Regions from separate parts of the Streptomyces sp. NPDC002446 genome, predicted to be linked through region 2. Evidence: riboswitches for the same ligand, from Rfam matches in the RefSeq annotation. Region 2 holds a riboswitch; the other holds the start of a gene.
What was found. Region 2 has a riboswitch for cobalamin ahead of ACWD6P_RS24875 (ABC transporter substrate-binding protein). Riboswitches for the same ligand answer to the same signal wherever they lie in the genome.

Region 1: it holds a riboswitch for cobalamin, as region 2 does, so the genes downstream of both, ACWD6P_RS26890 (HoxN/HupN/NixA family nickel/cobalt transporter) here and ACWD6P_RS24875 (ABC transporter substrate-binding protein) in region 2, are expected to answer to the same signal.

What each region holds. Positions count from the first base shown of each region.
Region 1 covers NZ_JBSFYC010000056.1:25,551-29,027, reverse strand. Annotated here, with positions in the region: gene ACWD6P_RS26905 (nucleoside/nucleotide kinase family protein) at 1-322, shown strand, start outside; gene ACWD6P_RS26900 (MarR family winged helix-turn-helix transcriptional regulator) at 327-899, shown strand; gene ACWD6P_RS26895 (alpha/beta fold hydrolase) at 959-1,807, shown strand; cobalamin riboswitch at 1,845-2,068, shown strand; gene ACWD6P_RS26890 (HoxN/HupN/NixA family nickel/cobalt transporter) at 2,067-3,251, shown strand; gene ACWD6P_RS26885 (VOC family protein) at 3,278-3,477, opposite strand, start outside.
Region 2 covers NZ_JBSFYC010000048.1:43,037-46,513, reverse strand. Annotated here, with positions in the region: gene ACWD6P_RS24875 (ABC transporter substrate-binding protein) at 1-932, opposite strand, end outside; cobalamin riboswitch at 962-1,129, opposite strand; gene ACWD6P_RS24870 (class I SAM-dependent methyltransferase) at 1,214-1,963, opposite strand; gene ACWD6P_RS24865 (MFS transporter) at 1,932-3,197, opposite strand; gene ACWD6P_RS24860 (ATP-grasp domain-containing protein) at 3,190-3,477, opposite strand, start outside.

The DNA.
Region 1 (3,477 bases), on a different contig from region 2:
AGCGCCCCACATCCCGCTCGTCGTCACCGAAGGCAATTACCTCCTCCTCGACTCCGCGCCCTGGTCGCGGGTGCGCGCGCTGCTCGACGAGGTCTGGTACGTGGATCTGGACAGCTCGGAGCGGATCCGCCGGCTGGTCGACCGCCATGAGCACTTCGGGCGCCCGCGCGCCGACGCCGAGCGGTTCGTGCACACCTCGGACGAGGCCAACGCCCGTGTCGTGGCGGCGACTCGCGACCGCGCCGATCTCGTCATCACCTTCACGCCCGAAGCGGCTCCACCGCCAACCCCTTCCCAAGCGACATCATCGATGTCATCATGACAACATGAGTGTCAATGAGGGGGGCGCGGGGACGCGCGACACCGGGCCGACGCCCACCGAAGACCTGCTGTACGGCGTCATCAGACGCCTGTGGCCGCTCCACCGCACGGTCGTCCGCGCGGTGGAGCGCGAGCTGACGGGCACGGGCCTGACCGCCGGCGAGCATGCCCTGCTGGACGCCCTTCGTAGCGAAGGGCCGCGGACCGTACCGCAGTTGGCCCGTTCGATGGGGCTGGACAGACAGCCGGTGCAGCGCTGGGTGAACCACGCCGCGGAGCTGGGCCTGGTCGTGACGGCACCCAACCCCGCGCACCGCCGCTCGTCCCTGATCGAGCTCACCGCCGAAGGAGCAGCGGCGATACGCAGGATCCAGGACTTCGAGTCGACGGAGCTGCGGCGCCGGCTGGCCGACCTGCCCGCCGACGACGTCCGCACCACGCTGCGCGTACTCGACCGACTCGACGAGGAATTCCGGCACCTGGCGAACACAGCGAACGAAGCGAACGACTCACACGTTCCCTCAACGAAAACCCTGAAAGCGCCGAAAGCCGCGAAAACCCCACAGCCGCGACAGTAACGACACCCAGCCCACCTCCCCCACTCACCGCCTCTCCCGCGCAAAGGACGACCCGGAGCATGACCCGAGCAATCACCGCCTGGTCCGAGATCGACAACGGCCTCGTGCCGGTCGACGACGGCGAGCTGTTCTACGAGACGGCCGGCTCGGGCCCCGCGGTGGTGCTGCTGCACGGCGGCATGCTCGACCAGCACATGTGGGACGAACAGTTCGCCTGGCTGGTGAACTCCGGCCTCCGCGCGATCCGCTACGACTTCCGCGGCCATGGCCTGTCCTCCACGGTGGCCGGGGACTACGCCAACCACGACGACCTGTGCGCCCTCCTCGACGCGCTCGATGTCCCCAGCGCCGTCCTCGTCGGCCTCTCCCACGGTTCGCGGGTCGCGCTCGACACCGCGATAGCCCACCCGGACCGGGTGACGGCCCTCGCGCTCGCCTCTCCCGGCATCAGCGGCCGCCCGTTCACCGACCCCTTCGTGCTGGAGCACATAAGGGAGCAGGTGGCGGCCATCGGCACGCCGGACGGCGCCGAGCGCTATGTGGAGCACTTCCTGCGGATGTGGGTGGACGGTCCGCATCGTGAACCCTCCGCCGTGCACCCGGGGTTCCGCGAGCGGATGCGCGCCTCGGCCATGGCCAACGTCGAGGTGCACGCCGACGGCCTTGGCGGCGGGATGCCCCTCGAGGTCGGGGCCGCCGACCGCCTGGGCGAGATCAGGGTGCCGACGGTCGTGTTCGACGGCGACCTCGACAGTTCGGACATCTCCGCCAACGCCCATGCGATAGCGCTGACCGTCCCCGGCGCCCGAAGAGTCCGCATACCGAGCGCGGCCCATATGGTCAATCTGGAGAACACCGCGCTCTACGACCGCGAACTGCACGCCTTCCTCTCGTCCTTGGCCTACTGACCTGCTGACATCGGTCGTCCTCCGTCCCCACCGGCAGCTAGAGTGGCCGGGCCGTGGTGTTCGGGAAGACCGGTGACGGACCTTGTGGTCCCAGGCCGGAGCGGCCCTCGCCACTGTGATCGGGGAGTTTCCGGCCCTTCTCCGTACGCGCATGGCGCGCGTACGGCGCCACTGACCGCAGCCTGCGGCCGGGAAGGCGGGGGCGGGAACAGCGTCAGCGAACCCGTAAGCCAGGAGACCGGCCACGGCATCTCACGAACTGATCCACGAGGTGCTGGAGCGTGACCGCCGGATGGCCCTGTCCACCGATACCCCGAAGCCCCCTGCCACGCCCGCGTTCCGCTGGCGCCGTCAGGACACCGTCCGCACCGCGGGCCTAATGGCCGTCATAGCCGGCCTGCATGTCGTCGCCTTCGGCGTGCTCTTCGTCCTCGTGGTCCCGAACCACTACTCCGTCGGAAGCCAGGTCTTCGGCGTCGGGCTCGGCATCACCGCGTACACCCTCGGCATGCGGCACGCCTTCGACGCCGACCACATCGCCGCGATCGACAACACCACCCGCAAGCTGATGGCCGACGGCAAGCGGCCGGTCTCGGTGGGCTTCTGGTTCGCGCTCGGCCACTCCAGCGTGGTCGTCGCGATGGCCGCCCTGGTGGCGGGCGGCGCCCAGCTCGCCGGCACCCTGCTCGACGACGAGTCCCGCACCCACCAGATCCTCGGCACTGTCGGCACCACCGTCTCGGGGACGTTCCTCTACCTCATCGCCGCCCTCAACCTCATCGCGCTGGCGGGGATCTGGCGGGTCTTCCAGGGCATGCGCGACGGCCGCTACGACGAGGCCGAGCTGGAGCAGCGCCTGGATTCCCGCGGTTTCATGAACCGCTTCCTGGGGCGCTTCACCCGCTCGATCTCCCGCCCCGGCCAGATGTTCCCGCTCGGCTTCCTCTTCGGGCTCGGCTTCGACACCGCGACCGAGGTGACCCTGATGGTGATGGCGGGCAGCGGCGCCGCGGCCGGCCTGCCGTGGTACGCGATCCTGTGCCTGCCGCTGCTGTTCGCCGCCGGCATGAGCCTCTTCGACACCCTCGACGGCACCTTCATGAACTTCGCCTACCAGTGGGCGTTCTCCAACCCGGTGCGCAAGGTCTACTACAACCTCACCATCACCGGTCTGTCGATCGCCGTCGCCTTCTTCATCGGCACCATCGAGCTGGTGACCGTGCTGCACGACAAACTCGCCCTCAGCGACCCCGTGACCAGCTGGATCTCCGCCATCGACCTCGACAACGTCGGCTTCATCATCGTCGGCCTGTTCGTGGTGGTGTGGGCCGCGGCGCTGGCGTACTGGCGGCTGAGCGGCGTGGAGAAGCGCTGGGCGAAGCGGGCGGAGTCGGCCGAGAGGGCCAAGACGGCGGAGCAGGCGGCGCCGACGTCGGCCTCCTGAGACACGGCACGGGTCCCGGCCGCCCCTCAGGTGGCCGACCCGGCCGCCGCGCCCGTCACCAGATCCGGCCCCCAGCGCCTCAGCGCCACCGCCAGATCCAGCGGCCGCAGCCGGTCCGCCTCCTCCGGCCCGGGCCAGTCCTCCCGCGGGACCCGCCACATCACCTCGAACTCGTTGCCGTCCGGGTCCTTGGCGTACAGGGACTTGGAGACGAGGTGGTCACTGG
Region 2 (3,477 bases):
TTGTTCTTCACGGCGGGGACGTCGGCGAGGGCGGGCTGGGAGAGCAGGAACTTCTTCTTCTGCTCGACACTTCCGGCTCCCGCGTAGTCGTAGATCGCGATCACCTCGGGCTTGCGGGCGACGACCTGCTCCCAGGAGGCGTCACCGAAGACGTCGTTCAGGTCGGCGAAGACGTTCCGTCCGCCGGCGAGCCTGATGATGTCCGTTCCGAGGCTCTTGCCGCCGGGGGTGTACGCCGCCTTGTCACCGCTGTCGTACACGAACACGGGCACGGCAGCTGCGCCCTTGATCGCCTTCCGCGTCTTGGCGATGCGCCCCTGAAGGTCGGCGACCAGCTTGTCGGCCCGCTCCGGCACGCCGAAGATCGTGCCGATGGTGCGGATCTCGTCGTAGGCGTCCTTCATGGACACCTGCTTCTTGCCGCAGTACTCGCGGTTGAGGTAGGTGTCGATGCCGGCGTCGGTGAACACCTTGCGGGAGCGGCCCTCGTTCTCGGCGAACGCGCTGCCGTAGCCGCCGTAGACGAAGTCCGGCTCGTTCTCCAGGACCGTCTCGAACGACGGTTCCTTCTTCGCCAGCTCCGGAAGGGCGTCGAAGTCCTTCTTGAGCCGGGGCAGGACGGCCGAGTCGGGGAACGAGGTGGCGACCATCCGGTCCTTGAGTCCGAGAGAGAGCATCAGCTCGGCGGGGTGCTGATGGATGGTGATCGCCCGTGCGGGCGGCTTCTCGTAGGTCGTGCGGGTACCGCAGTTGTCGATGGTGACGGGGAACCCCTTCGCCGACGAGGCAGCGGGCTTCCCGTCGCCGGGTGCGTCCGCGGTCGTGCCGCAGCCGGCCAGCAGGGCGACGGCCGCAGCGGCGGCGCGCAGGGCGCGGCGGCGCAGGGCGGGCGGGGAGGAAGAGAACGAAGGACGGGGCATGACGTCGTGCACGTAGGCCTCCTGGGGAGTCCGCGCTCCTCGGAACGGGCCCGCGACAGGCCAGTTTCCTGACTCCCGGATCGACGTTCCCCCTCGCCTTCCCGCGCTGCGCGCAGTGGCCTTCTCGAAGGGTTCCACTCCCCGGTCACAGTGGCGGGACCGTGCCGGAATCGCACCGGCTTCCTGTCGCCCGTCGCGGTGATGACCGGGTGATATTACGATTCGTTGAGCTAGGGGCAAAAGGGCGTACGGCGGACTGCCGCGCGCCCCCGCGCCTTCTCCTCCGCCGGGCGTCAGCCGTGTCGGACGGCCCGGAGGATCAACCGCTCGGCGTCCTGGTCGTACGGCCGGCCGTCGAAGCCGCCGAAGACCTCCACCTCCTCGAAGCCCGCCTCCCGCAGCATCGCCCGCAGTTCCACGGCGCTGTAGACGAACCACACCAGGCTCGTCCGCAGCACCCGGTCCCCCCGGACCAGCACCCAGTCGCTGCGCAGCCGGGCCCAGTCGTCCAGCGCCGTGTCCGTCTGCACCAGCAGGTCCTCGCCGCGCTGGACGACCTTGGGCGGCACGACCTTGCGGGCCAGCTGTTCCTTGCCGGCCAGGTCGAGCACGAGCGTTCCGCCGGGCGCCAGGCAGGTGTGCATGGTGCGCAGTGCGCGCGCGTTGTCGGCAGGGTCCTCGAAGTAGCCGAAGGAGGTGAACATGTTGAGGACGACGTCGAAGGCCCCGGGCTTCGCGTACTCCCGCATGTCGGCCTGCACATATCTGACCGCCCGGCCCGCCTCGGCGGACAGCTTCCGCGCACGGTCCAGCAGGATCGGGCTGCGGTCGACACCGGTCACCTCGTAGCCCCGGCGGGCGAGCGGCACGGTGAACACCCCCGGCCCGCAGCACAGGTCCAGCACCCGCGCCCCCTGCGGGAAGGCCAGCAGGGGGGAGGTGTCGAGCAACTCCTCCGCTTGGGAGAAGCGCTGCTCGGAGAAGAGGAAGTCGTAGAACTCGGTCCAGAAGTCATCGTCCTGGAATCCGCCCGTGCGCGTCATCGCGGCTCGTTGTTCCTTCCGTGTCGTCGGGGTGGGCGGCAGGCACTGCGGTCCTGCCGCGCAGGGTGAGGAGGAGCGGTGGCAGCAGCAGGCACTGGGCGGCGGCCACGAGCCAGAACCAGCCCGTGTCGCCGGTGCGCTCACCGAGTCCGTACAGCTGCCCGCCCAGCACGCCGCTGGCGCAGGCGCCCAGACCCGCGGCGAGCCGCTGCTGTCCGAAGACCACCGCGTCGGAGCGCGGGCTGCGGCGCAGCGCCTCCAGGTCGTTCTTGAGGAACAGCACGATGTCGCCCAGCGTGATCAGCACTCCGCCCACCAGGAGGGCCGTCCTGGTGCCGGCCGCCAGGACCGCCGTACCGGCGGCCAGCCCCGCGAAGCCCGCCGCCAGGGCGAGCGGGTAGCTCATCCGCCGGATCGCGCCGGAAGCCAGCGGCTGGACGACGATGACCAGGACGAAGCACGTCAGGAGCACAAGGCTGTAGAACTCGCTGGAGGCCCGCTCCACGGCGTACACCGCCAGGTAGTGCTGGAAGTAGAAGTAGAGGTAGAACGCCAGGCCGTTGGCGGCGAAGGGCAGGACGGCGACTCCGGTCAGCAGCCCCTGCCCGGAGGCATGCGCGTCACCGGATCGTTCCCGGCCGGTCGCGGGCAGCCGGGCATGGCCCAGTGTGACCGCGGCGAACAGCGCCGTGACGGCGAGGAACAGCGGCCCTGGCGATGACAGCACGAACGGCCCGGCGATCAGCGGGCCCACCGCCATGCCCGCGTTCAGCGCCGCATTGCCCGCCGACAGGAACGCGGGCCGGCGCTCCTCGTCCACGCCGTGCACCAAGTACGCCTTGTTGGCCGGCAGGTACAGCGCTGCGCCGCAGCAGGTGAGGATCAGCGCCGCGACGGCCATCGGCGGCCACCGCAGGGCCAGCAGGAACCCCACGAACCCGGCCGTGCGCACGGCCAGCGCCCACACCATGGTGCGTCGCAGCCCGACACGTTCGGCCAGCGCGCCGCCGAAGACACCGCCCGAGAACTGCACCAGGGACGCCAACGCGAGGACGACCCCGACCGCACCGAGCCCCATCCCGAGCCGTTCGTGCAGGAACACCGACATGAACGGCAGCACCATGAAGCTGCCGAGCGGAATGAGGAAGGAGCTGACGAGCAGGAAGCGCAAGGGACCGCTCAGTGTGGACAGCGCGGTCCGCAGGGCGCGAGGGCCCGCGGGGCGCCTACCCATGGGAGGTCCGGTGGGCCACCGTCCGCCGGAAGGGTTCCGTGAGCACCCGTACGGCGTTGGCGGCCGCCACGGCGTGATGCGTGGCCAGCTCGGCCGTCTCGGCCTCCGCGTAGACGATGCCCGCATAGCCGCGGCTGTCGTCCAGGTGCTCGATGGCGTCGCCGGTCCGCTTGATCGGGTACCAGGCCGGGGAGCCGGGCATGTCCGGCAGCCGGTCGAGCCCGGTGACGCCGGTGAACACCCCCGGTTGCCGCGGATAACCCAGGACGAAGGCGACGGC